Regions from separate parts of the Mesorhizobium sp. M0293 genome, predicted to be linked through region 1. Evidence: riboswitches for the same ligand, from Rfam matches in the RefSeq annotation. Region 1 holds a riboswitch; each other region holds the start of a gene.

Evidence for each region. Region 1 has a riboswitch for cobalamin ahead of NKJ06_RS04305 (DUF1636 family protein). Riboswitches for the same ligand answer to the same signal wherever they lie in the genome.
Region 2: it holds a riboswitch for cobalamin, as region 1 does, so the genes downstream of both, bluB (5,6-dimethylbenzimidazole synthase) here and NKJ06_RS04305 (DUF1636 family protein) in region 1, are expected to answer to the same signal.
Region 3: it holds a riboswitch for cobalamin, as region 1 does, so the genes downstream of both, NKJ06_RS10265 (DUF1636 family protein) here and NKJ06_RS04305 (DUF1636 family protein) in region 1, are expected to answer to the same signal.
Region 4: it holds a riboswitch for cobalamin, as region 1 does, so the genes downstream of both, NKJ06_RS23490 (aromatic ring-hydroxylating oxygenase subunit alpha) here and NKJ06_RS04305 (DUF1636 family protein) in region 1, are expected to answer to the same signal.

Annotation. Positions count from the first base shown of each region.
Region 1 covers NZ_JAMYSA010000006.1:72,430-79,460, reverse strand. Annotated here, with positions in the region: gene NKJ06_RS04315 (NADH-quinone oxidoreductase subunit A) at 1-265, opposite strand, end outside; gene NKJ06_RS04310 (winged helix-turn-helix domain-containing protein) at 586-1,785, shown strand; cobalamin riboswitch at 1,815-2,018, shown strand; gene NKJ06_RS04305 (DUF1636 family protein) at 2,057-2,491, shown strand; gene cobW (cobalamin biosynthesis protein CobW) at 2,488-3,540, shown strand; gene NKJ06_RS04295 (cobaltochelatase subunit CobN) at 3,559-7,031, shown strand, end outside.
Region 2 covers NZ_JAMYSA010000049.1:16,625-23,655, reverse strand. Annotated here, with positions in the region: gene dxs (1-deoxy-D-xylulose-5-phosphate synthase) at 1-265, opposite strand, end outside; gene NKJ06_RS19370 (pirin family protein) at 409-1,329, opposite strand; gene NKJ06_RS19365 (DUF2277 domain-containing protein) at 1,370-1,636, opposite strand; gene NKJ06_RS19360 (exodeoxyribonuclease VII small subunit) at 1,746-1,997, opposite strand; gene NKJ06_RS19355 (histone deacetylase family protein) at 2,001-2,927, opposite strand; cobalamin riboswitch at 3,049-3,227, shown strand; partial or broken gene bluB (5,6-dimethylbenzimidazole synthase) at 3,329-3,910, shown strand; gene NKJ06_RS19345 (hypothetical protein) at 4,075-5,058, opposite strand; gene NKJ06_RS19340 (TetR/AcrR family transcriptional regulator) at 5,397-6,005, opposite strand; gene NKJ06_RS19335 (MFS transporter) at 6,127-7,031, shown strand, end outside.
Region 3 covers NZ_JAMYSA010000019.1:63,109-70,139, forward strand. Annotated here, with positions in the region: gene NKJ06_RS10250 (FecCD family ABC transporter permease) at 1-685, opposite strand, end outside; gene NKJ06_RS10255 (ABC transporter substrate-binding protein) at 987-1,934, opposite strand; gene NKJ06_RS10260 (ABC transporter ATP-binding protein) at 1,973-2,758, opposite strand; gene NKJ06_RS10265 (DUF1636 family protein) at 2,755-3,159, opposite strand; cobalamin riboswitch at 3,253-3,459, opposite strand; gene NKJ06_RS10270 (GyrI-like domain-containing protein) at 3,694-4,527, shown strand; gene NKJ06_RS10275 (alanine racemase) at 4,532-5,671, opposite strand; gene NKJ06_RS10280 (D-arabinono-1,4-lactone oxidase) at 5,668-6,948, opposite strand; gene NKJ06_RS10285 (MFS transporter) at 7,016-7,031, opposite strand, start outside.
Region 4 covers NZ_JAMYSA010000070.1:8,116-15,146, forward strand. Annotated here, with positions in the region: gene bglA (beta-galactosidase BglA) at 1-1,446, shown strand, start outside; gene NKJ06_RS23470 (ABC transporter ATP-binding protein) at 1,471-2,583, shown strand; gene NKJ06_RS23475 (DUF680 domain-containing protein) at 2,661-2,897, opposite strand; gene NKJ06_RS23480 (DUF680 domain-containing protein) at 2,977-3,186, opposite strand; gene NKJ06_RS23485 (DUF680 domain-containing protein) at 3,256-3,456, opposite strand; cobalamin riboswitch at 3,961-4,162, shown strand; gene NKJ06_RS23490 (aromatic ring-hydroxylating oxygenase subunit alpha) at 4,277-5,524, shown strand; gene NKJ06_RS23495 (FAD-binding oxidoreductase) at 5,596-6,696, shown strand; gene NKJ06_RS23500 (PqqD family peptide modification chaperone) at 6,818-7,031, shown strand, end outside.

The sequences.
Region 1 (7,031 bases):
TCGAGAACGACACCGCCCACGGGAACAGGAAGGCTACTTCCAGGTCGAAGATGATGAACAGGATCGACACCAGGTAGAAGCGGATGTCGAATTTCATGCGGGCGTCGTCGAACGAGTTGAAACCGCACTCGTAGGCGGAAAGCTTTTCGGGATCGGGGTTGCGGTAAGCCACCAGGAAGGGTGCGGCCAGCAGCGCCAGGCCGACAACCAGCGCCACGCCGATGAACAGGACGATGGGCAGATACGAACTTAGAAGTGCGTTCATACTCGGCTTTCCGTTGGCGCCAATCCACGTTGATTACAGCACCGGACCCTAATGCGGAAGCGTGACAGTTTAACCGCTGAACCGTTTTAAGGGCCTATGCTGCAACGCGGCGAGGGTTAGCGCAGCACTTCCAGCGAAGCAAGTCAAACCTTGTTCAAAACACAGTGCTGGACGGCATATCGCGGCAAACTGGTCCGATCCGCTCCTGTTTGATTTCCTTCGCTTTTTACTCCACTTTTCTCTCCTGACATGGTTGCCGCCAAAACCCTGCTAGCATGAACCGGAATCACCCATCAAATCGCCCTCAGAGTGACGCCTGCATGAAGGAAAAGATCTCGCTCCCCATGGCCCGGCGCATTGCGCTTGCCGCCCAAGGGTTTCTCGATCCCCGCCCGACCGGCACACCGAACCGCCGGCACTTCGCCCGCGTATTGGCCCGCACCGGCCTGCTGCAGATCGATTCCGTCAGCGCGGTGGTGCGCGCTCATTATATGCCGCTCTATTCGCGCCTTGGCCCCTACCCGTTCGCTTTGCTCGACAATGCCGCGGTCACGCGCAAGCGCACGGTGTTCGAATATTGGGCGCACGAGGCTTCCTTTCTGCCGGTCGAGACTTACCCGCTGATGCGTTGGCGCATGCAACGCGCCGAGCGCGGCGACGAGATGTATCTGGGTCTCGCCAAATGGGGCCGCGAGCACGCAGCCTATATCGAAGAGATCTACCGCCAGGTCGCCGAGCGTGGCCCGATCGCCGCCTCCGCGCTCGAGGGCCAGAAGGGCTCGGGTGGTTGGTGGGGCTGGAGCCATGCCAAGCATGCCTTCGAATGGCTGTTCTGGGCCGGTCGCATCACCACGGCGCACCGTCGTGGTTTCGAGCGCTTCTATGACCTGCCCGAGCGCGTGCTGCCGCAGGCGATCCTCGATCTACCGATTCCCGCCGCCGAGGACGCGCACCGTGAATTGCTGCGCATTTCCGCCCGTGCCCACGGCATCGCGACATCAGGCGATTTGCGCGATTATTTCCGCCTGTCGCCGGCCGATATGAAAGGCCGGCTGGAGGAACTGGTTGAAACAGGCGAGTTGCTGCCGGTGCGCGTCGAAGGTTGGGACAAGCCGGCTTATCTTCATAGAGACGCCCGTGTGCCGCGCAAGATCGAGGCCCGCGCCCTGATGGCGCCGTTCGATCCGGTCGTCTTCGAGCGGTCGCGCACGGAGCGGCTGTTCGATTTCCACTACCGCATCGAGATCTACACGTCGGCCGACAAGCGGCAATACGGCTATTATGTCCTGCCGTTCCTGCTCGGCGACAGGATCGTGGCGCGCGTCGATCTGAAGGCCGACCGGCCTGCCGGCATCCTGCGCGTCCATGCGGCCTATGCCGAGCCCAAAGCGCCGCCACAGACTGCCGCTCAGCTCTACCAGGAACTGAAGCAGATGCAGGGCTGGCTCGGCCTCGAACGCATCGAGGTGACCCCGGCCGGTGACTTGGGTCCGGCGTTGGCCGACCTGACCGTGTCGTAAGCTCGCGTTGACACCGCCGCCTGCAAAAGCCTAAATCCGATACAGACGGTCTCTTCTCTTCAACGAGAGGAGCCAAGAGGGAATGCGGTGCGGGACGAAATCCCAAATCCGCGGCTGTCCCCGCAACTGTAAGCGAAGAGCCAAGGCCGAAAGCCACTGGGAGTTCCCGGGAAGGCGGCTACCCAAGGCGATGACCCGCGAGCCAGGAGACCTGCCGTCTGCGACTAAGAATCCGATCGCCCGGCGGGTTTCCGGGCAAGGAGCACGATCTTTGGACCATGACAGCAGTTTTTCGGCTGGCACAGCGGATGTTTCGTCCGGCCATGATGATGCGTTGGCCGGCGTCACCGTCATCGTCTGCGCCTCCTGCCGCGATGAAACCGGCTCCGACGCCCATCCCCGCGCCGGCGAACTGCTGGCGGACGACACGCGCCGCGCCGCATCGGGCGACAATATTCGCATCCGCAGCGTTGAATGCCTCGGCAATTGCAAGCGCCGTCTCAGCGCCGCCATCCTGCGCGACGGTTGCTGGAGCTACGTCTTTGGCGATCTGACCACGACCAGCGGCAGCGATCTCGTCACCGGCGCAAAACTCTTCGCCACCTCGACGGACGGTCTCATTCCATGGCGCGGCCGTCCCGATAGCCTGAAGCGCGGCCTTGTTGCCCGCATCCCTCCGCTCGACCTGTTGAAGGACTTGAAATGACCGCTCCAGATTCGTCTGCCAACCTCTCCCGCGTTCCCTGCACCGTCGTCACCGGTTTCCTCGGCGCCGGCAAGACGACGCTGGTCCGCCATCTCCTGGAAAACGCCGGCGGCAAGCGCATTGCCATCATCGTCAACGAATTCGGCGACATCGGCATCGACGGCGAGATCCTGAAAGGCTGCGGCATCGACACCTGTCCGGAGGAAAACATCGTCGAACTGGCCAATGGCTGCATCTGCTGCACCGTCGCCGATGATTTCGTCCCGGCGCTCGACCAGATCCTGTCGCTGACGCCAAAGGTCGACCACATCCTGATCGAGACTTCCGGCCTGGCTTTGCCCAAGCCGCTGGTCCAGGCTTTCCAGTGGCCGAGCGTGAAGAGCCGCGTCACCGTCGATGGCGTCATTGCCGTGGTCGACGGGCCGGCATTGGCCGAAGGACGCGTCGCCAACGACATGGACGCCTTGCAGGCGCAGCGCGCTCAGGATGAGACGCTCGACCACGACGATCCGGTCGAGGAGGTGTTCGAGGATCAGATCGCCTGCGCCGACCTGATCATCCTGTCCAAAAGCGACCTGATGGACGCCGCCGGCACTGCCCGCGCCAACGCCATCATTGGCGAACACTCCGCCCGCGCGGTGAAGATCGTGCCGACGTCGCATGGCAAGGTCGATCCTTCCGTACTGCTCGGGCTCGGTCTCGCAGTCGAGGACGACATCGAAAACCGCAAGTCCCATCATGACGGCGCCTTCGACCATGAGCATGACGACTTCGACACGTTCATCGTCGACATTGCCTCGATCGCCAATCCCGATGAGCTTGCAAAGCGCGTCGCCGCCGCCGCCGAAGAAGAGAACGTGCTGCGCGTAAAGGGCTTCGTCGAGGTCGGCGGCAAGCCGATGCGGCTCTTGCTGCAGGCCGTCGGGCCGCGCGTCAACCACTACTATGATCGCGCCTGGACGGCGCAGGACGACCGCCGCTCGCGCCTCGTTGTCATCGGCCTCAAGGGGCTGAACCGCCCGGCGATCGAGCGTATACTTGCCGGCTGATTTCGGACACGGGTTGCGATGCACATCCTAACCACGACATCCGCCTCGCTCGACGATCTCGCCGAGCCGGTCGATCTGCGGCAGACGCCGGCGGATATCGTGGCCCTGTCCTTCACCGACAGCGACCTCGCCGGCCTTGCGGCCGCGTGGAAGGCCGACGCCGGCCGGCTGCCCTCGATGCGGCTGGCCGCCCTGCGTGATCTGCGCCATCCCATGTCCGTCGACCTCTGGGTCGACAGCGTCGCCCGCCACGCCAAGATCATCCTCGTCCGCATCCTCGGCGGCTACGACTGGTGGCGCTACGGCTGCGACCAGCTTGCCTCGATCGCTCGCGAACGCGGCATAAAACTGGCTCTGCTGCCCGGCGAGAGCCATGACGAGGACCTAAGGCTGATCGAAGCCTCGACGCTGCCGCGCGAGGAGCTTGACGGCCTGCTCGATTATTTCCGCGAGGGCGGCCCGGCGAATATGAGCGCGCTGGTGCAAAGGTTGGCGCGGCTGGCGGGACAGGATGAGCCTGTCGTCGAGCCGGTCGCGGTCCCGAAGGCTGGGTTTTACGAGCCCGCACGCGGAGTCGTGGAGAAGGCGGACGCATCGAATGTTGGCGTTCCTTCACACCCCCCTCTGTCCTGCCGGACATCTCCCCCGCAAGGGGGGAGATCGGATTTCATCAAAGCCGGCGCTTCTCTCGCTGAGGCATCTACAACCTCGACAATTGGCGAAACCGCCGATGACAGAGCAATCTCCCCCCTTGCGGGGGAGATGTCCGGCAGGACAGAGGGGGGTGTGACGGAACTCGACGTTGACAACGTCAACGCCCCAGTCGTGCCCATCCTGTTCTACCGTTCGATGCTGCTGGCCGCCGATGTCGCGCCCATCGATGCGCTTTTTGAGGCGCTGCGGCAGCGTGGTCTACTCCCGGTCCCTATCTTCGTCTCCAGCCTCAAAGACCCAACGTCACTCGCCTTTGTCGAAACAGCGCTCGCCTCCCTAAAACCCGCCGCCATCATCACCGCGACCGCTTTCGCATCCGGCGCGGAGCCCGGCATCGAAACCTTGTTCGACCGCGCCGGCGTGCCTGTCTTCCAGGTCATCGTCGCCACCACCCGCCGCGATATCTGGGAAAACAACCAGCGCGGCCTGGCGCCCGCCGACCTCGCAATGCATGTCGTGCTGCCCGAGTTGGACGGCCGCATCCTCGCCGGCGCAATTTCCTTCAAGGGTGAGAGCGAGATCGACCCGGCACTTGGCCACCGCGCCTTCGCCAACCGGCCGGAAGCGGATCGTGTGGCGCAGGTGGCTGACCGTGTCGCGGCCTTCATCCGCCTGCAGCAGACGCCACGCGCGGGGCGCAAGCTCACCATCCTGATCCCGGATTATCCGAGCGCCCCCGGCCGCACCGGCTATGCCGTCGGCCTCGACGTGCCGTCCAGCGTGCTCGCGATGCTGCATGACCTGAGGGAACAGGGCTATGGTGTTGACGGGATTCCGGAGACGCCGCGTCGGTTGCTGGATTTGCTGGCGCGGAGCAATGATGGGCTGGGGCTGGATGACTATCTCGACTTCTCCAAGAGCCTGCCGGTTGCGGCTATCGCTGCCGTAGAAGCTGCATGGGGCAAGGCAGAAGAGACAGGTTTGCGCGAGGCGCCCCCCTCTGTCCTGCCGGACATCTCCCCCACTTGGGGGGAGATTGGCGGTTCAGTTGCCGGCTCCCTTCCTGCAACGTTTGAGATTGGCGAAAGCGCAGATGACCGCTCAATCTCCCTCCTTGTGGGGGAGATGTCCGGCAGGACAGAGGGGGGCGCCTCGCGCAAACCTTCGCTATCAAGCAAGAAACACTTCCCCTTCCGTGCCGCCACCTTCGGCAACGTCACCGTGGCACTTGCCCCCGATCGCGGCCGCTCCGCCGACCGCCGCGCCGACTACCACGACCCGACGCTACCGCCGCGCCATGCGCTGATCGCCTTCGGCCTATGGCTGCGCAAATTGCTGGGCATCCACGCGCTGGTCCATGTCGGCGCGCATGGCACGCTGGAATGGCTGCCGGGCAAGACGGTCGCGCTTTCGGAAAACTGCTTTCCCGAGATCGTCACCGGTCCCCTGCCCGTAATCTATCCCTTCATTGTCTCCAACCCCGGCGAAGCGGCGCAGGCCAAGCGGCGCATTGCCGCCGTCACCCTTGGCCATCTGCCGCCTCCGCTTACCGGCGCAGGGCTGGACGAGAACCAGCACAAGCTGGAACGGTTGGTCGACGAATACGCCCAGGCCGACGGGCTCGACCGCCGCCGCCGCGACCGTCTGGCCAAGCTGATCGTCGAAACCGCGCAAAAGACCGGCCTCGCTTCCGAAGCCGGCGTCGCCAGAACCGACGCGCCCGATGAAGCGTTGCGCCGCATTGACGCCTGGCTCTGCGACCTCAAGGATTTCGCCATCAAGGACGGATTGCATATCTACGGTCGCGCCCCCGATGAGGAGCCCGACGCCATGCGTCGCCAAAGCGCTGACGCCGAGAAGACGGCGCTACTTGCGGCGCTCGATGGCCGCCACATCAAGGCCGGTCCGGCAGGCGCGCCCGCGCGCGGCCGTTCCGACGTCCTGCCCACCGGCCGCAACCTCTTCACGTCGGACCCGCGCACCATGCCGACGCCGACCGCCTATGATCTCGGCAGGGTGGCGGCCGAAGAAGTCGTGCGCGGCTATATGCAGTCGCATGGCGACTGGCCGCGCTCGCTGGTCATCGACCTCTGGGGTTCGGCGTCGCTGCGCACCGGCGGCGAAGAGATCGCGCAAGGGTTGGCGCTGATGGGCTGCCGGCCGCAATGGGATTCTGCGACCGGCCGTATCACCGGCATCGAAGTTCTGCCGCCGGCCACGCTCGGCCGGCCGCGCGTCGACGTCACCTGGCGGATCTCCGGCCTGTTCCGCGACCTGTTCCCGACCCAGATCGCGCTGATCGATGCCGCCGCCAACGCCGTTGCCGCCCGCGACGAGGACGATTCGGAAAACCCGCTCGCGGCGAGGACCCGCACTGACGGCAAGGTCAGCCCGCGAATCTTCGGCACCTCGCCCGGCACGTACGGCGCCGGCGTCGAGTATCTCCTGTCCTCCGGCGACTGGGCGGCGCGCGAAGAAATCGGCCGCGCCTATCTCGACGCAACATCGCACGCCTATGGCGGCGCAGAGGGCGAAGGCGTCTCCGCGCCCGGCGCCTTCGAGGGCCGCATCGCCGAGGCCGATCTTCTCGTCCACACCGGCGACGACCCCGGCCGAGACATCCTCGAAGGCTCCGCCGACGTCGCCTTCATCGGCGGCTTTTCGGCAGCCCTGGCGGCGCTTGGCAGGAATGCCGACGTCATCGTGCTCGACACCACGGACCCGCAAAAGCCGAAGCCGCGCTCAGTCGGCGAGGCCGTATCGCGCGTGGTTCGAGCCCGCGCCGTCAATCCACGCTTCATTGCAGGCCAGATGCGCCACGGCCCGCGCGGCGCCTC
Region 2 (7,031 bases), on a different contig from region 1:
CGGTCAGGATCTTGTGCGGATAGGCCTGATGGCCGACATCCCAGATCAACCGGTCCTCGGGGGTGTTGAAAACATAATGCAGCGCCACCGTCAGCTCGACCACGCCGAGGCCGGCGCCAAGGTGGCCGCCGGTGTGGGAGACGGCGTCGATCAGTTCGGCGCGAAGCTCGGCTGACAATTGCGGCAGCTCGCTTTCGGCAAGCGTGCGCAGGTCGGCCGGGATGCGGACCTTGTCGAGAAGCGGCGTATGCGGCGTTGCGTTCACGGGTGCTCAGGCTTTCTGTTCATTGGCGGGATAGGCCGCCAGACAGTGAAAGTAAATGCGTGCCAGTGACGCGGATTGGGCCTGTCTCTTTGTTTGGGCATGATCTCTTCCGAAAACCGGTTCCCACTTTTCGGGATCATGACCTAGCCTTCAGGTAGCGGAATGTATTCTTTCTCGTCGCCAGGAACGATATCGAAACGGCCCGTCTTCCACTCTTCCTTGGCCTGTTCGATGCGCTCCTTTGATGACGAGACAAAATTCCACCAGATGTAACGCTTCGAGCCGAGCGAGGCGCCGCCAAACAACATGAAATGTGCCCCGGTCTGCGACGACACGACGATCCCATCACCCGGCCGGAATACCAACAGCCGTTCGGCCGGGAAAACGTCGCCCGAAATCGAGACCTCGCCTTCCAGTGTGTAGATCGCTCGTTCTTCCGCATCGGCCGGGATCTTCACGCTGGCGCCTGGCGCCAGGCGCAGATCGGCATAAAGCGTCTCGGAGTCGGCCCTGACCGGGGACCGCAATCCCTGGAAATCACCAATGACGATGCGCCCGCTGACGCCTTCGGCGTCGATCTCGGGCAGCCGAAGCACTGCGGTGTTCTCGAACACCGGAGCCACTTCTTCCTTGCCGTCCGGCAATGCCAGCCATGTCTGCAGGCCGGAGATCGACATCGGCGCGCCGCGCAGTTCCTCCGGCGTACGCTCGGAATGAACGATGCCGCGGCCGGCGGTCATCAGGTTCACGTCACCGGGCTGGATGACCATTTCGGTGCCCAGCGAATCGCGATGCCTGATCCTGCCATCGAACAGATAGGTGACCGTCGACAGACCGATATGCGGATGGGGACGGACATCGAGCGCCTGGCCGGCGCGCAGGATCGCCGGGCCCATGCGGTCGAAGAAGATGAAGGGTCCGACCAGCCGCCTTTTGGCGGTCGGCAGGGCGCGGCGCACCTGGAAACCGCCAATATCCTTCGCATTCGGGATGACCATCAGTTCGATCTGGTCGCTGGCGAAGGCGTCGCCGACTTCAGGGTCTTTCCCCGGGAAGAAGCTCATGAACTCTCCTTGTCAGCGGGCAATGCCTGCCCTGGCCGCGTCAGGCAAAGCGGATCGCCGCCTTTGCCCGCAGTTTGGCCGCCACCTCTTCGCGATTGCGCGGATGCTGGTGGGTTTCGAGAGAATCGAGCAGTTCGCGCGCCGATGCCGCGATGGCTTCGACCGCGTGGTCGAAGGCATGCTGGTTCTGCTTCGAAGGCCGCGTCGTTCCGCTCAGCTTGCGGACGAACTGAAGGGCCGCATCGCGGACTTCGTCATTGGTTGCAGGCGGATCAAAATTGAACAGGGTCTTGATGTTTCTGCACATCGTTTCCGTATCTCCTCTTGTCCTGGAGCGCTTTCAATCGGGATGCGTTCTATCCTCGATCATGATCATGTCCAAAAACCGGTGAGGCAAGACCATCGTTCGGACTGCCTCAATCCGCGTCAAGCGGCTCCGTTCCAACCGGCTTGCCGTCGCGCGACAGCCTGATCTTCTCGACCTTGTCCTCGGCGGCCTTCAGCAGCCGGTCGCAATGCGCCTTCAGTGCCTCGCCGCGCTCATAGATCCGGATCGACTGGTCGAGCGGCACGTCGCCACGCTCCAGATCATCGACGATCTTCTCCAGCGCGTCGAGTGCCTGTTCGAAGCTCATCGCCTTGACGTCTTCGTTGGTCTCACCAGCCATCATTCATCCTTTCATCAGTCGCCCGACATGGGCGGCGACCGAAAATGCCAATCCCTGCAGATCGTAGCCACCCTCGAGCAGGCTGACGAGCCGGTTGCCGCTGTGGCGCGCCGCGCGCTGCATCAGCTGGCCGGTCGCCCAGTCGAAATCGTCCTCGGTCAGGTTGATCTCGGCCAGCGGATCGCGGTGGTGCGCGTCGAACCCGGCCGAAATGACGATCAGGTCGGGCGCGAAATTGTCGAGCGCCGGCAGCACGCGCGACAGGAAGGCATCGCGAAAAACCTCGCTGCCGGTCTGCGGCGCCAATGGTGCGTTAACGATATTGCCGGCGCCGGTTTCGTTTTTTGCCCCGGTGCCGGGATAAAGCGGCATCTGGTGCGTAGAGCAATAGAGCACCGACGGATCGTCCCAGAAAATATCCTGCGTGCCATTGCCGTGATGCACGTCCCAGTCGACGACGGCAACGCGCTCGACGCCGTGTTTCTTCTGCGCATAGCGCGCCGCGATTGCCGCGGTGTTGAACAGGCAGAAGCCCATCGCCGTGGTCTTTTCGGCATGATGGCCGGGTGGCCGCGCGGCGACGAAGACATTGTCGGCGCGGCCTGCAAAGACGTCGTCGACGGCGGCGTTGGCGGCACCGATCGCGGTGATCGCCGCCTGCCAGCTCTTCGGGCTGGCAGTGGTGTCTGCGTCGATGCGCGCAATCCCCTCGTCGGGAATGGCGGCCCGCACGCGGGCGACGAAATCGGCGGGATGCGCGTAGAGGATGGTGGCCTCGTCGCCTTCCGGCGCCTGGATACGATCGAGCGCGGCAAAGGCCTCGTCATCGAGCACGCGATCGATGGCGCGCAAGCGGTCCGGCCGTTCGGGGTGGCCGGGTGGCGTGAGGTGCTCGAGGAAGATCGGATGGGTGTAGAGACGAGTGGTCATCGTCCTAATCTAGTGACCCGGATCGACAAAGGCCATGCGCAGGCGGCTGATGACTGGGGAAAATCGCGCCTGCGTCCATTCGTGTCGCCGCAGGCATTGGCGTCGTCTGCGCTTCGGCGTAAGGTCCCCGCCACTGCCTGGTGCCCGTGCAAACGGGAGAATCGGGAACACGGTTGAATTCCGTGGCGTGCCCAACGCTGTAAGGGGGACCGCGCCGGTATACGCCACTGTCGATGACGGGAAGGCACCGGACGCGGGTTGATCCCGAGCCAGAAGACCGGCCTGGCAGGCATCGTCATCCGCATGGTCAGGCGGACGACATCAGAGCGACGTGCGTCCACTTGGACGCACAAAGTACGCTCTGACCGTTTGAAACTGCTGCAATCGCAAGGGGACAAGCGATGCCGGAACACATGACCGCTGCTGTTGGCAATGGATTTGAGCAGAATGCGCGCGATGCGGTGTATCGCGCTATGTTCACACGGCGTGACGTGCGCAGCCATTTCCTGCCCACCACGCTTGATGATGAGGTGCTGGCGCGGCTGCTGCTTGCCGCCCACCACGCGCCGTCGGTCGGCTTCATGCAGCCTTGGAACTTCATAGTCATTCGCGATGCCGAACGACGGGAAAGGGTGCGCGACCTGTTCCTGACGGCACGCGAGCAGGAATTGCCGGCAATTGAGGAAGACCGGCAGGCGCTTTACCGCAAGCTCAAGCTGGAAGGCATCTGCGAAAGCGCGCTCAACATCTGCATCACCTGCGACCGCCAACGCTCGAAGGGTTCGCCGTTGGGACGCTGGCACAATCCGGAGATGGACCTCTACAGCACGGTCTGCGCGGTGCAGAATTTCTGGCTGGCGGCACGCGCCGAAGGCGTCGGCGTCGGCTGGGTCAGCATCATCGAGGCGCAGGCGCTGAAAAGCCTGCTGTCAATTCCCGATCATGTGACGCCGGTCGCCTATCTCTGCGTCGGCCGCGTCTCGGAGTTCGCGCCAAAGCCCGACCTCGAAACGCATGGCTGGGGACGGCGACTGCCGCTACCGGAGCTGATCATGAGTGAGACGTTTTCCGGGCAAGGTGAAGCGTTGCTCAAATCGACCGTGGCGCGCCTCAACGCTGTTGCTGCCGCGCCGTCGAGCCTCGCTGATCAGGGTGTCGCGCCGGCCGGTCCCCAGCGCGAGCCGCCGAAGGAGGCCAGCGCCTTGTCCTTGAGTTCCCTGAACTTCGACGACGCCTCAGCCAGCCGGGCGTCCCAGGCCGGATCTGGCACCTGGCCCGCAATAGTCTTGAAGTAGACCTGCATCAGGCAAGCGATGGCGAAAGGCTCGATGAAGGCCGCCTTGAAGGCCCAGGCGAAGACGATGGCGAGCACGAAGGCCCAGCCCGCCAATTGCCCTGGCATCAGGAAAAGAATGGCGGCGGCCGGCGCCAGCATCAGCAGGAAAATGACGAACGACACGCCCCACATGATGACTGCCAGCCAGACGGCATTCTTGACCATGACCTTGCCGTTCTGGGCATAGAGCACGACGCCCTGGCGCGCCGTCTCGAACGGCGCGGACGAATTGATGCGTATGTTGTAGCCGAGGATGATCTCGTCGACATAGGTCAGCGACAGGCGGATCACTGTGTTGACGAAGGAGATCAGGCCGCTCAAGCCCGGGATCGGCAGGAAAGCGGCGATGCCGCCGAGCAGGCCGGTGATGGCGCGGATGGCGCCCTTGACCAGCTGGTCGACGACGAAAAGGATGTTGGCCTCGGCAAAACGCTGGGTCACGATATCCTTGGCGTAGGCGATCTGGTCCTGGCCGCCGGGAATGTCGCGGCCGTCGATCAGATGGACCATCACGGCGATATGGCCGGCCTTGACGACATAGAGGATGTATTCGCGGATCCAGTAAACGGCGATCGAGACGACGCCGAAACCGACCACCCCGCCCCACAGGGCAAAGGATAGCGGCCCGTCGGGATCGGTGGAGATATGGCCGACGCCATAGCCGACGCTGGCGCCCATGCCGGTCGCCATGATGTAGGCCAGCGTGATGCCGAAATAGACGATCATGCGAAAGACAATGAACGGCCAGGTCCGCATCATGATGGACACCGACCTGCCGATATCGAAATCCCACATGTCCCGAATCTCCCCCCAGAGGTGGTGCAAGAGGATGGACCCAACCCGGCGATTGTCAATTGTCGGCCGTGGCGCCGCAGGGCAACGAACTCGGGTTAACAGGTTCGCCGGCGCGTTGGCTGACGGAAACGAAAAACCCGCCTGTGCGGCGGGTCACTGGCGCAAATCAGCACCATGGATGGATATGTACCATAGCTGAGGTCACGAAGTCAAGAAAAAATTCCTATCGACACGAAAGCTACCGGCACAAAAGCTGCCGACACCGCTGGACTGGCCGTCCTCAGGCCTTTTGTTAACCTGAGTTCGGAGTCCCGGTGTGCCTGACCGCCGACGGGATTTCAGTCCGGTTGCGAACCCGGCCTTTTGAGCAGGCCTTCGAGCAGTTGCTTGAACGCCTCCACCACCTTCTTCGACGTCGCTTCGGGGTCCGTCGAATTGGCGATCCGTTGCGCCGCCTGGCTGCTCGCACCGTTGATCAGCCGCGAGGCAGTTTCGGGGTCGAGACTAGAGACGACAACCCCCTCCTCCTGCAGCGCTGTCAGATGGCCTGTCATTGAAGCGATGCACGCGTTGGCGTTCGGCCATTGTGCCGGATCCCCCAGAACGGCCGGGCCATCCCGGAACATGATGCGCTGGATTTCCGGCTCCAACGCCATCTCGATATAGGTCGAGCATTCGTCGACGAAATGCTGCCAGCGGGTCGGCGCTCTCGACGCTATCTCATTGATGCGCGCCGCCATCTCGCCGTCGATTTCGGCAATAACCGCCTGCAGCAGACCTTTCTTGTCGCCGAAATGGTGATAGAGCGCGCCGCGCGTCAGCCCGGCCGATGCGGTGAAATCATCCATCGAGGCTTCGGCATAGCCTGTTGTGCCGAAGGCATGGCGGGCCGCCGCGATCAGCTTGGCGCGCGTCTCGGCAATCATCTCCTTGCGGGGTTTGTGCATGGCTCCTGGCCCTATCCACATACGAACCGTATGCCAATTGACATACGCGGCGTATGCTCTATTTAACATTCATACGCATCGTATGTAATTGTCGAATCGTGCTTTGTCGAGGAACCAACCCATGCAAAATCCCTACTCGGAGATCTTTCGTGCCCCAGGAACCAAGGGCTTTGCCGCCGCCGGCTTCATGGCGCGCCTGCCGATTGCCATGGCGCCAATCGGCATCGTGGCAATGCTGTCGCAGACGCGTGGCGAGTACTGGCTGGCGGGCGCCGTCGCCGCGACGTTCGCGCTGGCCAACGCTTTTCTCGCGCCGCAGATATCGAGACTGGTGGATCGCCTTGGCCAGACGCGGATCGTGGTGCCCACCACCATCATTTCGGTACTGGCTTTCGTCGTGTTGATTGCGGCGGCCAACCGGGACTGGCCGGTATGGACGCTGTTCGTGTCGGCACTGCTGGCCGCGGCGATGCCCAGCATCCCGGCGATGGTGCGCGCACGCTGGACCGAGATTTTCCGCGGGCGGCCGCAGATGAACACCGCCTTCGCCTTCGAGTCGGCGGCCGACGAGCTGGTCTATATCGCCGGGGCATCGCTGTCGGTGGGCCTGAGTGCTGCCCTGTTCCCGGAAGCGGGCATGCTGGTGAGCACCTTGTTCCTTGCCTTCGGCTCGACCGCCTTCATCCTGCAGCGCTCGACCGAGCCGCAAGTGCGGCCGGTGGAACAGGGTTCACGCGGCTCGGCAATCCGCCTGCGGCCGGTGCAGATCATCACCTTCGCCCTGATCTTCATCGGCGCGACCTTCGCGACGACGGAAGTGAGCACCGTGGCGATCACCAAGGAGCTTGGCCAACCGGGGGCCGCCAGCCTGGTCATCGGCGTCTATGCGCTGGGATCGTTCGTGCTGGGTATCATCGTCGGCGCGCTCAACCTGCAAGCACCGCTGCAACGCCAACTGGCCATCGCAGTCGCCCTCGTCGCGCTCGGTACGCTGCTGCCGCTCACCGCCGACACCGTGCCACTGCT
Region 3 (7,031 bases), on a different contig from region 1:
CGAGCCGGCGGTGGTTCCACAGCGCGTACGCCAGGATGGTGCCCGCACCTAGCGCGCCCAACCAGATATTGTCCCAGCGCGCCAGGCCAAGGCCGCCCATCGTCCAGAACAGCACGGAGTGGGCGGCGCGCTGGTCGCCGGCAAAGACCAGGTAGTTGGTCAAGGCAGTGAACATGAACGACACGGCAAGGCCGGCGAGGATCAGCCGCTCCGGGCCTTGCCCTTTCACCCGCGCGACCAGCAGTAGGACGATACCGGCAGCCAATAGGCCGCCGGTGAAGGCCGCGACCGGCAACGTCCAGATGCCGAAACTGTCGCCGAAGACGGTGATGACGGAAACGGCGCCGGCGGCGGCTCCCGACGACAGGCCGAACAGGAACGGATCGGCAAGATCGTTGCGGGTCACCGTCTGCAGCAGCGCACCGACGACGCCCAGGCCGGCGCCGACGCAGAGGGCCAGGATCGTGCGCGGCAGCCGCAGATCGACGACGATCTTGCCGACCGGACCGGACACGTCGTGCCCACTCAAGCCAATTGCACGGCCAAGCGCGGCAATGACGTCGGTCAACGGGATCAGCGTCGAGCCATAGGCGATCGACAGCAGAGCGAGAGCGGCGATCGCCGCCGCTCCCGTAGTCATTGCCAAGGCGAATGGCTTGCGGCGCAAGCTCACGTTTTCACACATGTCGTTGCCTCGCCATTCAAGATTGGCCGAGGCCCCTCCAACGTCGTCATCCCAGGGCGGAGCAGGCGCGAAGCGCCGTCGCGGAGACCCTGGGATCCATGCCGGGACCTTGGCCGAAGCGTGCAGCGGAGCAGAATTCTGCACCGAAGCAACGCTCGGAAGTCGCGGCATGGATCCTCGGGTCTGCGCCGCGTCGCTACGCTCCTTGCTCCGCCCGTGGATGACGAAGCGATTGATGTTTCAACCAATCGCCAAGGCAAGCCGTCCATCAACACAAGCATATTCGACCCGTCAAACTTCCTCAAAATGCTTCCGGATGCATGGCCTTGGCGATCTTGCCGATCGCCTCGATGTTGGCCGGCCCGGGCGTCAGCTCGGCATAGCGCAATGCAACGAAGCGCTCGTTCTTGACCGCATCCGTCTCCTTCATCGCCGGATGCGCCTTCAGGAAATCGAGCAGCTTCCTGTAGCCGCCGCCGTCCTGGTAATCTAGCAGGATGAGGAATTGCGGATTGCGCGAGGCCACCGTTTCCCAGTCCGTGTTGCCCCAGCTGGTGTCCATGTCGGCCATGATGTTGTCGCCGCCGGCGGCCGATATCATGGCGCTGGGGATGGCGAACTTGCCCGCGGTAAACGGCTTGTCCTCACCGGAATCGTACAGGAACACCCTCGTTCCCTTGCTGTCGCCGATCTTGGCGATGATGATGGCGAGTTGCGTCTTCCAGCCGGAGACAAGCTTCTCCGCCTCGGCCTCCTTGCCGAAGATCTTGCCCAGCTTTTCGACGTCGCCATAGAGCAGGTCCATCGAGGCGGCGGGGCGGGTCTTGTCGAGATGGATGCAGCTTTCCGTCAGCACCAGCGTCTTGATGCCGTGCGGGGCAAGCGTGTCGGGCGTCACCTCGCCGCCCGGCTTCATGCCATAATGCCAGCCGGCGAAGAAGAAATCGGGCTCGACGGCGACGATGTTTTCGAGCGTCGGATACTTTGGCGCCAGTTCCGGGATCGAACCCTGCTCGGCCTTGAATTCGGGGCCGACCTTGTACCATCCGGTAATGCCGGTCAGGCCGACGATCGACGGCTGCAGTTTCAGCGCGAAAGCCATCTCGGCCATGTTGAGATCATGGATGACGGCGCGCTTCGGCGGCGCGTCGAAAGTCAGTGGTTTGCCGCAGCTGTCGACGGTTACCGGGAAGGCCAGGGCTGTCGAGGCCAGCAGCGAGAAGGCAAGCGAAAAGGCGAGGCGTTTCACGGATGTTGCTCCTTTGTTGGAATACGGAACGGCTTCAGTCAGGACGGCGGCGCGGCACGATTCGGAACCTCGAACACCGTCAGTTCGCGGTCTTCGGTCGGGTGGCGCAGACGCAGCACATCGATGCCGAAAATCTCGCGGATCAGCTGTTGGGTCAGCGCTTCGCGCGGTGCGGCGAGCGCTTGCAGACGGGCATGGTTCATCACCGCCACCCTGGTGGCGAAGGGTGCGACCAGCGCCAGATCGTGCAGCACCGCGATCACCGTCATGCTGAAGCCGGCCACGAGTTCGAGCAGTTCGCCGCGGGCGCGCGGGTCGAGATGGTTGGTCGGCTCGTCGAGGAACAGGATTTTTGGCTGCTGCGCGATGGCGCGCGCCAGTTGGGCGCGCTGGCGCTCGCCGCCCGACAGCGAGCCGATGGTGCGGCCAAGCAGCGGCAGCAGACCGGTTTGGCGCAGCGCATCGACGACAATGTCGCGCTCCTCGCTCCTGCGCCTCAGCCCGGTATGCGGGACGCGGCCAAGCTCGACATAGTCGATCACCGCCAGCCGCGGATCGGGCTGGTCGGTCTGGCCGACCACGGCGATATGCAGTGCCCGCTCGGCGGCGGAGATCCTGTCCAGCCGCCGCCCGCCAAGCTTCACCTCGCCTGAGCTCGGTCGCAGCATGCCCGACAGCATGCGCAGCAGCGTCGTCTTGCCGGCGCCGTTGGGTCCAATGATGGCGAGGCGGTCGCCAGCGGCCACCGACAGAGTGACCGCCTGGATCAGATCTCGCCCATTCGCCATGGCGCAGAGGTCGCGCGCTTCGAGAAGCGGCGTCATCGGCTGCTGCCTGCCAGATTGCCCGGAGCCGGGATGCGGGCCAGCGTCTTGCCGGCCAATCCAGCCGGACGCTGCCCGGAATTGCGCCAGCCATCGGCGAGCGAGGCATAGAGTCCGGCGAATCGCACGAGGTCGCCAACATCGGCCTGCGCGTCGATCGAGCCGAAGAGATAGGTGGCCTTGCCTTGTGCCTGGAACGCGACCGTCAGCGGCCGCGCGCAGCCTGCCATGCAATCCACGCCTTCGACCGCGAAGCCGTGCGCCACGGCCGGCTCGCAATGGACAGAGAGCCGGGAGCGCAAATCGGCACTAAGGCCTTCACCCGACCTGATCCCTGTGGGGACGTCACGGCAAAGCGTACACACGATGATGCGATGGATGGGATCGATGGAGCCGTCCAACTTTCCGTCACTTTCCAAAACTGGCGACGGAAGGACGCTGGCGAGCCGGCCGACAAGACCGAAATCCGCGTTTCCTCCCGGCACACCCCGTCCGGTCAACTCATGCTGATGGCAGGTCTCCTGGCTCGCGGGTCGTTGCGCCATCCTGCCTTCCCAGCCTTGCCGGCCAGTGGCATTCACGGATTTTGCTCGCCGCTTACAGTTGCGGGGGCAGCCACGGCCTCGACCTGAGCAGGCCTCACCGTGTTCCCTTTTCACCCCTCGCCTTTCGACTCGGGGACCATCACGGGTCCAGCGTAGATTTCCCCCAATCGCTTCGCAACGGATTTCTCGGACGGAGTGATGGGCCACTCATGTGTGGGGGAAACAGGCATTGCGCGCTCTCATTATGTAATAACATAACGCTCTAGAAGATGCCGCCTGGCACTGTCAAGCGAAAGCCAGCCGATGCTATCGTGCAGATTGCGCAATTTCGATCAAACTGGCTTTGCGGGAAGGTGGCAAGGTGATCCGCCCAATGCGAAAAGGAGCCCCATGAACCCGACCGAGAAAGCGCTGTGGTTCGTCGAAAGCCATTTGCCGGAGGCGATTTCGCTCGACGATGTCGCGCAAAGCAGCGGCGTGTCGCGCTTTCACGTGACGCGTGCGTTTGGCGCTGCCACCGGCCGGTCGGTGATGGGCTACATGCGCGCGCGCCGGCTGAGCGAAGCGGCGCGCAAGCTGGCCGGCGGCGCGCCCGACATTCTCTCGCTCGCGCTCGATGCCGGCTACAACTCGCATGAGGCGTTCACCCGTGCCTTCCGCGACCAGTTCGGCACCACGCCGGAACTGGTGCGCGCGCAAGGCACGCTCAAAAATCTCGACCTCGTGGAGCCGATCCTGATGGACCAGTCCTTTCTTACCAACCTCGAACCGCCGCGCTTCGAGACCAGCCGGCCGTTTCTGATCGCCGGCCTCGGCGAACGCTACAGCTGTGAAACCAGCGCCGCTATCCCGATGCAGTGGCAGCGCTTTGGCCCCTATATCGGCAACATTCCGGGCGAGACAGGCGACGTCGCCTATGGCGTCTGCGTCAACGGCGACGATTCCGGCAATTTCGACTACATCGCCGGCGTCGAGGTGTCGGACTTTTCCAACCTGCCGAAGGAATTCAGCCGGGTGCGGGTGCCGGCGCAGAAATATGCTGTGTTCGCCCACCGCGAACACATCTCGACCATCCGCCGTACGGTCAACACGATCTGGAACAAATGGCTGCCGGCGTCCGGCCATGAAATATCCGATGCGCCGGAGTTCGAGCGCTATGGCCCCGAATTCGATCCGCGCAGCGGCAATGGCGGGCTGGAGATATGGATACCGGTGAGGGCGTAGCCGATCACGCCATCGGTAGCGCCGGCCAGCGATCGATTATCCTGCCGCCGGAAAACACTACGATCGATCCGAATTGCTGCAGCACGGCCTCGCTCTGCGTCGGGCGCAGGAAGGCGTAGTCGTCGGGCCTTGCGGTCGCATCGGCCGGCAAGCCCATGAATTGCTGGTTGGAGGACAGGCCGAGCAGGCCGTTCGTCCGCATACCTTCGGGGAACACGGGCTCGGCCATCCACTTGCCGCCATAGAGGTAGCAGCCCTTGCGTGGAAACCGGCCGAGCGCCTGCAGCAGGCGGGTGACGGCTGGCGGGCCGGGCAGCATCGGCTCGACCACTTTCAGGATCGGCGTTGCGACAAAGGCAGCCGGCTGGAAGCCTTCGAGGCCTGATGTATCGAAATCGCTGGGCAGCACGAAGGCCGAGCCCATCGACACTTCGTTGGCCACGCCGCCATGATGAAGCAATGCTGTCTTGCTGCCGCCGATGTTCAGGATGCGGCGCTGGTCCGGACCGAGGCAAGCGACGAACGCCGCGGCCTGCGCCGACGCCTTTGCCAGGGCTTTCGCCGGTCCACCGAACAGGCCCGGAATGTGCGGCGCATGCGCCTCATAGGCCATGACGCCTTCGCAACGCAGCTTGGCCGGCAGTGCGCTCAACGCCTTCGACAACGCCTCCGGGCTGGCAAAGCCGCCGCGATGCAGTCCGACATCGATCTCGAAAGCGATACGCAGCTCGATGTCGAGTTCGTCAGCGAGTGCGCCATATTCCGCCAGCCGCTCCTGCGTATCGATCAACCAGCAGACACGCGACCAGTCGGCCGCGCCCTTCGAAAGCGCAGCCCTTGCCGCGCCGATCGGCATCGGCTTGCCGTAGAGCAGATCGGCATCGGGAAACGCCTTCAGCACCGCCTCGCTGATCGGCGGATGGAAGGTCATGACGTGATTGGTGCCAAGCGCCTTGCCGATATGGGCAAGCAGAGGCAGGCAGGCGAGCGACTTGTCGACCAGCCGCACGGCGAGGCCGGGATCCAGTCTCCCCTTTACCAGGTCAATGTTGCTGTCCAGCCGGTCGCGATCGAGCAGCAGGCAGGGCTGGAAGATGCCGGCTTCCTTCAGTGCGCCCGACAGGGCGGAAAAATAGGTGCTCATTGTGCGATGCCGAACAAACCGGCCATGTAGGGCGAGACGAAGCGGTTTTGCGGATCGATATCGCGGCGCACCGCCATGGCGTCGTCCCAGCGCGGGTAGAGCTTTTTCAGCTCCGCCGCCTTCAGGCTGTGCATCTTGCCCCAATGCGGCCTGCCGCCATATCTACGAAAGATCGGCTCGACTGCCCGCATGAACGGCAGCGGATCGTTCGCCGCGTCATGATGGATGGCGATCGAGCAGGTCGGCCTCCTGTAGAATGGCGACAGCCAGAATTCGTCGGGCGCAACGGTGCGCACCTCCATCGGGAAATAGACCTCGGGAAAGCGCTTCTCCGTCAGCTCGATGATTTCGACCAGCGCTTTCGGCCCTTCCTCGAACGGCAGATGATATTCCATCTCGTTGAACTTGGTCTGCCGGTCGCTGGCATAGACGTTGAGCCAGTCCTGCACGTAGTCCTCGGCCGGAAATTTGGCGACTGCCGAGCGGATCAGGCGGCCGCGCAGCGACGGCAGCCAGGCAAGCCCGGTGCGCAGCCGACGCAGCGTTCTCAACCCAGCCTCATCCGCTTCCGGCGGTCGCGGGGTCGGTGCTGCGTCGCTGAGATCGCTGGCGATGAACTGGGCGTAACCGGAAAACGGTATGTGGTAGAATTCGGCCGAGCGATGCGCGGCCATCATCGTCTCGAACTCGCGCAGCATGTCGGCGATTGGCAGCACCCATTTGCGGCGGCGCAGCCGGTAGGTCGGGATGTTGTTGAGCGTCACTTCGGTCATCGCGCCGAAGGCGCCGAGCGCGACGCCGATGGCATGGATCGTCTCCTGGTCCCCTGCCCGCTTGAAGTCGCGCAGCTTGCCCAGCCCGTCGACGATCTGCACCGTCTCCAGCTGCGTGTGATAGGCGCCGAGCGTCGGTCCCGAGCCGTGCGTGGCCGTGCCCAGCGCGCCACCGATCGCCTGGCGGTCGATGTCGCCCATATTGGGCAGGCCCTGGCCAATGCCTTGCAGGATGTGCATCAGCGGGCCAAGCCGGGTCCCTGCCCGCACCCGCGCCTGGTTTTTTTCCGGGTCGTGCGAGACCAGCCCGTCCAGTCTCTCCAGCGACAGGATCGTGCCCTCGGATTTCACCAGCGGCGTGAAGGAATGACCGGCGCCGACGACACGCACCGGGCCGGGCGCAGTGCGCACGAGATCGCCAAGTTCGCCGGCATCGGCGGGATTGGCGATCAGCTTCGGTTCGGCGCGCACGAAACCGGACCAGTTGCTCCAATTGCTCGACATGGCGCTCCCCGCTCAGGCTTTTTGTTGGATCATGATCTCTACCGAAAACCGGCCTCACTTTTCGGGATCATGATCTGGCGCGG
Region 4 (7,031 bases), on a different contig from region 1:
GATTTCGGCTATGACGTCACCGATTACTGTGACGTCGATCCGATGTTCGGCACGCTGGCCGACTTCGACGCGCTGACCGCCGAGGCGCACAGGCTGGGCTTGAAGGTGATGATCGACGAGGTGCTGTCGCACACCGCGGACAACCACCCATGGTTCAAGGAAAGTCGGTCGAGCCGCACCAACCCCAAGGCCGACTGGTATGTCTGGGCTGACGCCAGGCCGGACGGCACGCCGCCCAACAACTGGCTGTCGATCTTCGGCGGCTCGGCCTGGCAATGGGACACCAGCCGCCAGCAATATTACCTGCATAATTTCCTGTCCGAGCAGCCCGACCTGAACTTCCATAACCATGAGGTCCAGAACGCGTTGCTCGACGTCACCCGCTTCTGGCTGGAGCGTGGCGTCGACGGTTTTCGGCTCGACACCATCAATTTCTATTTCCACAGCCAGGGCCTGGAAAACAATCCGCCGCTGCCGCCGGAAGAGCGCAACGACCAGACCGCACCAGCGGTCAATCCCTACAACTATCAGGACCATCTCTACGACAAGAGCCGGCCCGAAAACCTCGGCTTCCTCGAGCGGTTCCGCGCCCTGCTCGATGAATATCCGGCAACCGCCGCGGTCGGCGAGGTCGGCGATTCGCAGCGCGGACTGGACGTGGTGGCTGCCTACACGGCCGGCGGCAAGCGCGTGCACATGTGCTACTCCTTCGACTTCCTGGCGCCGGAAAAGATCAGTGCGGCCAAGGTCCGCTCGGTGCTGGAATCCTTCGGCAAGGTCGCCAGCGACGGCTGGTCGTGCTGGGCCTTTTCCAACCACGACGTGATGCGCCCGGCCTCGCGCTGGGCGGCCGGCGAATCCGACCCGACCGCCTATCTCAAGGTCATCTCGGCGCTGCTGATGTCCTTGCGCGGTTCGGTCTGCATCTATCAAGGCGAAGAGCTTGGGCTCGGTGAAGCCGACCTCCAGTTCGAGGATTTACAGGACCCCTATGGCATCCGCTTCTGGCCGGAATTCAAAGGCCGCGACGGCTGCCGCACGCCGATGGTGTGGGACGGCAGCACCAAGAATGGCGGATTCTCCTCGGCAAAGCCCTGGCTACCGGTGCCGACCAAACATCTTTCGCAAGCGGTCAATGTCCAGCAGGGCGACGAGAATTCGCTGCTTGAGCACTATCGTCGCTTTCTCACGTTCCGGCGTGCCCATCCGTCGCTCGTCAAGGGTGACATCACCTTTATCGAAAGCGAGGGCGACACCGTTGCCTTCACCCGCCGCGCAGGCAACGAGCAGCTCGTCTGCGTCTTCAATCTGGGAGCCGGGCCAACCAAGGTTGACCTTGGCAGCCGATCGCTGCAACCTTTGCCCGGGCATGGATTTTCGGGGCAGGCAAGCAGCGGTTCCATCGAGCTTGGCGGCTACGGCGCCTGGTTCGGGCGCGTCGACTGAATTTCAAATCACTGGAGGAAACCAATGGCCGATGTCACGCTAAGGCAAGTGAAGAAGTCCTACGGCAATCTGAACATTCTCCACGGCATCGACCTCGATATCAAGTCGGGCGAATTCATCGTCTTTGTCGGTCCGTCGGGCTGCGGCAAGTCGACATTGCTGAGGTCGATCGCCGGGCTCGAGGAAATCACCTCCGGCGAGCTCAGAATAGCCGGCGAGGTCGTGAACGACGTGCCGCCATCCAAGCGGGGCATCGCCATGGTGTTCCAGTCCTACGCGCTGTACCCGCACATGACCGTTTACGACAACATGGCGTTCTCGATGAAGATCGGGAAGGAGAACAAGGCCGAGATCGACCGGCGCGTGCGCCAGGCGGCGGAAATCCTGCAGCTGACCAAATATCTCGACCGCTTGCCCAAGGCGATGTCGGGCGGACAGCGCCAGCGCGTCGCTATCGGCCGCGCCATCGTGCGCAATCCGAAAGTGTTCCTGTTCGACGAGCCGCTGTCGAACCTTGACGCCGCACTTCGCGTTGCCACCCGCATCGAGATCGCCAAGCTCAAGGAATCGATGCCCGCCACGACCATGATCTACGTCACCCACGACCAGGTCGAGGCGATGACGCTGGCCGACCGCATCGTTGTGCTCAAGGACGGCCATATCGAACAGGTCGGCACGCCGATGGATCTCTACAAGAAGCCCGGCAATCTGTTCGTCGCCCAGTTCATCGGCTCGCCGGCCATGAACATCCTGCCCGCGACCATCGACAAGACCGGAAATCCGACTGTCGTCAGCCATGTCGCCGGGCGCAAGGCAACCGTGCCGATCACGACGCCTGCTTCGGCAAAGGGCGCCGCAGTGAGCTTCGGCGTGCGGCCGGAGGATTTGATCATCGCCAGCGGTGCGGACTATCTGTTCGAAGGGACGGTCGACTATGTCGAGCAGCTCGGCGAGGTTCAGCTTGTCTATGTCGACATCGGCCGCGCCGACCTGCCGTTGGTGACCAAGCTGCCTGGTAATGTCGAAGTCAAGCGTGGCTCGACATTGCGCTTGAGCGCCAATGGCGAAGACCTGCATATCTTCGATACGGATGGGCGGTCCTTCGCGCTTCACGAAGCGGAAGCAAAGGCAGCCTGATACGGAACCATCTCGACGGTCAAAAAAAGAGCGGCGGGCAAGGCCCACCGCTCTTTTCTGGACATCGGCTTCGGCTGTTAGCGACCGAAGAGGTTCCGGTCGCTGCCCTGAGGGGCGGACTTCGATACATCGCCCGACGAATTGAGCAGCTTGTAGATGGGCGATTCGCTCTTGCGGATCGAGCCCGTATGCGAAGTGTCGACGTTGACGGTCGCCTGCTTGTTGATGTCGGTTCCGCCAACGTTGTCGTTGCGGGCATAGGCGCTGCCGGCGGCAATCAGAACAGCGGCGGCAGTAAGAACAATCTTCTTCATTTTTGATACTCCGTATTTTCGAATTCGATGCGGCGGGTTAACCCGCCGCATCGCTGTCTGATGTTGGTTTGGTCGGATGTTAGTTGTTGCCGAACAGATTGCGGTCGCTGCCATGGTTGACAGGCGCCTGCGTGGCCGGCTCCGACTTCTGGGTGGAAGCCGTGTACGAGCTGTCGGTGGCGGTGGTGGCAGGCTGGTTGGCGCCGTTGGAGCCAAAGTTGTCGCTGCCTGCGAAGGCGCTACCCGAGATGGCGAGAACCGCAGCGGCAGCAAGAATGATCTTCTTCATTTCAAGTCTCCTGATTTCTGAATTTCGCCAGAGCGGCGGGCAAGCCCGCCGTCTGCCGGTAATCGGCTTTTAGTTGTTGCCGAAGAGATTACGGTCGCTGCCCTGGGCAGGCGTCTGAGCAGCCGGTTCCGACTTCTTGACCGAAGCCGTGGACGAGCTGTCGACAGCAGTGGCTGCCGCGGCGTTCGAACCGTAGTGGTCGCTACCATTAGCGAAGGCGCTGCCCGAAATCGCCAGAAGGACGGCGGCAGTGAGAATGATCTTTTTCATTTTATGTACTCCAGTATTTTTCCCGTCCGTCTAGCGGCGTGTCTTGGGAAGAAATCGCGTCGTTCGGACAGCCCCGATGTGGGAGGGCATCCTCGCCTTTTCCAATCACGAAGTTGTTTCGTGTGGACCATGAGTCCGCCACTTGAAATTGTGCCAAGGGCTTCTACACACCACTTTTTACTTATATTTTTCAATGATTTAAGAAAAACCGCCCGCTTGATCACCAACTGTTTCGAAGGTCCGGCGTTCACACCGTCCTGCACGCACCGTCAACAGAAACGAACCGTTCGGTTCGATTTTAGAAAGAGCTAATAGTCACTTTTCGAAACTGTTAACTTTTTTGGCCCCGGGTGAGGGGTCGGTTTCGAGGAGATTGCAGATGGAAATGGCCGCCGCGGAGATAGGATTTCAGCTCTGCAATCGCCAACCGGAACGTTTCGCATCCGTGTCGCGCCGCATGGATACGATGTCGTTTTCATGCCGATGGCGCGCCCGCGATCGTGGTTAGATCATATCATCTCAGGTGCCGCTTCGTGACGACGAGGCGGAGAATTGGGAAGCCGGTCAGAATCCGGCGCTGCCCCCGCAACGGTGGTGGAGTTCAAGTCGCAACGGGAGACCACTGGGCAACTGCCTGGGAAGGTGTCGCGATGGTCCGCAAGGACAACTCCAGAGCCCGGAAACCAGCCCGAGATCATTGAACTCGACTGATCGCGGTGGGCGGTCAAGAGGTGGATAGTGCATGTCCGGCGCATCGCCGGCCTGCGTCCAATCCTTCCTCCGTCACCACCAGTTCAGTCCTTAGAAACGAGGACAGGACATGGAAACTCGCAACGACATGCTGAGGCTCTTGAACAGCCGCCGGCAAGGCTTTTCGCTAGAACAGCCCTTCTACACCGATCCGGACTACTTCAAGCTCGACATGGAGCTGATCTGGTATCGCGACTGGCTGTTCATTGGCCACGATTGCGAGCTGCCGAAGCCGGGCAGCTACATCACGGTGCAGATCGGTGACTATCCGGTCGTCCTTGTCCGCGACCAGCAAGGCAAGATCAACGCCTTCCACAATTCCTGCCGCCATCGCGGCAGCCGCGTCTGCAATACCGAGAGGGGTACGGCGGCAAAGCTCGTCTGCCCCTATCACCAGTGGACCTATGAACTCGATGGCCGCCTGCTGTTTGCCCGCCAGATGGCCGACGGTTTCGACAAGAGCGAGTTCAGCCTGAAGCCGGTCGCCTGCGAGAGCGTCGGCGGCTACATCTTCATCTGCCTGGCCAGGGAGCCCGCCGATTTCGCGCCGATGCGGGCGATGATCGAACCTTATCTTTTGCCGCACCGGTTGCGCGAAGCAAAGATCGCCTTCGAGAGTACGATCATCGAGAAGGGCAACTGGAAGCTGGTCTGGGAAAACAATCGCGAGTGCTATCACTGCGTCGCCAATCATCCCGAGCTGTGCAAGACCTTCCCCGAGGCGCCGACCGTAACCGGCGTCAACGGCGCCGACAGTGACCCCGAAATGGTCGCGCATTGGGCCAAATGCGAGGCATCAGGCCTGCCGAGCAAATTTCGCATCGATCCGGCCGGACAGTACCGCGCCACCCGCGCGCCGTTGCTGCGCGATGCCGTCAGCTACACCATGACCGGCAAGCGGGCGGTGAAGAAGAACCTCTCCGACACTGTCTCCGCCGACCGGATCGGCACCTTGATGCACTATCACTACCCGACGACCTGGAACCACATCCTCATCGATCACGCGGTGACGTTCCGGGTGCTGCCGATCAGCGCCACGGAAACGGCGGTGACGACGAAGTGGCTGGTGCACAAGGATGCGGTCGAGGGGGTCGACTACACCATCGACGATCTCACCCATGTCTGGACCGAGACCAACGACCAGGACCGTCGCATCGTCGAGGAAAACGCCTTCGGCATCCTGTCGCCCGCCTATGAACCAGGCCCCTATTCGGAGCTGCATGAGGGTGGCGTGATCCAGTTCGTCGAATGGTACGCGTCGTTCATCGGCCCGCGCCTCGCCGAAGGCGGCCGGCCGACCCTGCGCAGCGTCGCCTAGCGCATGTCGCCCAAAATGCGCAGCGGCCTTGGGATCATGCACAAAACAAAAGAGATAAGAGGATGAATGCGATGACGGATCTTGGCCTCTATCGCCATCTCGACCAGATGACGCCCTGGAACGACCGGCTGCAGGTGCTAGAAGTGATCGGCGTCAGCGACGAAGCGCCTGACGTCAAGACCTTCACCTTCCGCTCCGACAACCAGACCTGGTTTCGCTACAAGCCGGGCCAGTTCTTGACGCTGGAGCTGCCGGCCGCGGACGGGCCGCTGATGCGCACCTACACGCTGTCGTCCTCGCCATCGCGGCCGTTCTCGATCGCGGTGACGGTGAAGGCGCAGGCCGGCAGCATCGGCACGCGCTGGATGTTCGACCATCTTACGCCCGGATCGCACGTCAAGGCCTATGGGCCGACCGGTGACTTTTCGCTGCACAGCCACCCGGCGGCCAAATATCTGTTCATCTCCGCCGGTTCCGGCGTGACGCCGATGATGTCGATGCTGCGCTGGCTGAACGACTGTGCGCCATGGACCGATGTCGGCTTCGTCAATTGCGCGCGCCGTCCGGAAGAGATCATCTTCCGCAAGGAACTTGAGCTGCTCGGCAGCCGGATGCCCGGCCTGTCGCTCGGCTTCATGATCGAGGAGCGGTCGAGCCGCGAGGGCTGGTTTGGCCATATGGGCCGCATCGACGCCATCCGGCTGCCGCTGCTGGCGCCCGATTTCCGCGAGCGCGAAATCTTCTGCTGCGGCCCTGATCCTTTCATGCGCGCCGTGCGCGGCATGCTGGACTCCGCCGGCTTCGACATGACGAAATACCATCAGGAGAGCTTTGCGGCGCCTGCCGTGGAGAAGATCCCGGCGCCGTTCGCTTTGCCGGCGAGAGACGACGCCGTCGCCCCGGTCGAAGCCGCGACGCCGATCCGTTTCGCGCTTTCGGATGTCGACGCCGAATGCGTCGCCGGGCAGACCGTGCTGCAGACCGCGCGGGCCTCCGGCGTGCGGATACCCGCCGCATGCGAGTTCGGTCTGTGCGGCACCTGCAAGGTGAAGAAGGTCGCGGGCGACGTCGAGATGAGCCACAATGGCGGCATCCTGGACCACGAGATCGACGACGGCTTTATCCTCGCCTGTTGCTCAAAACCGCTTTCGGCGCTCGAAATCGAGGCGTGATCGGCTTGGAGCCGCTGGCGCACGTTGGCTTGCCAAGCAAGAATCGAGTGTTTACAGGCGTTATAGGCTGAGCGACCGCGCCGACCGGCGACTGCTCGCGCGGCTGCGGGGGCCAAGACAAATGCGTCATAGCGATGTCTACGCAATTTCGAGCAAGGATATTGTCTTTGAATCTTTCGACGGCGAAGCCGTCGTGCTCGATCTTTCGAACGGGAAGTATTTCGGATTTTCCGATTCGGGCAGCAGGATTTGGCAGGCGCTATCGTCCGGCGTCGATGCCCAGGCTCTGGTCGGGCTGACCGTTGGCGCCAGGACGATTGGCCCCGATGAACTCG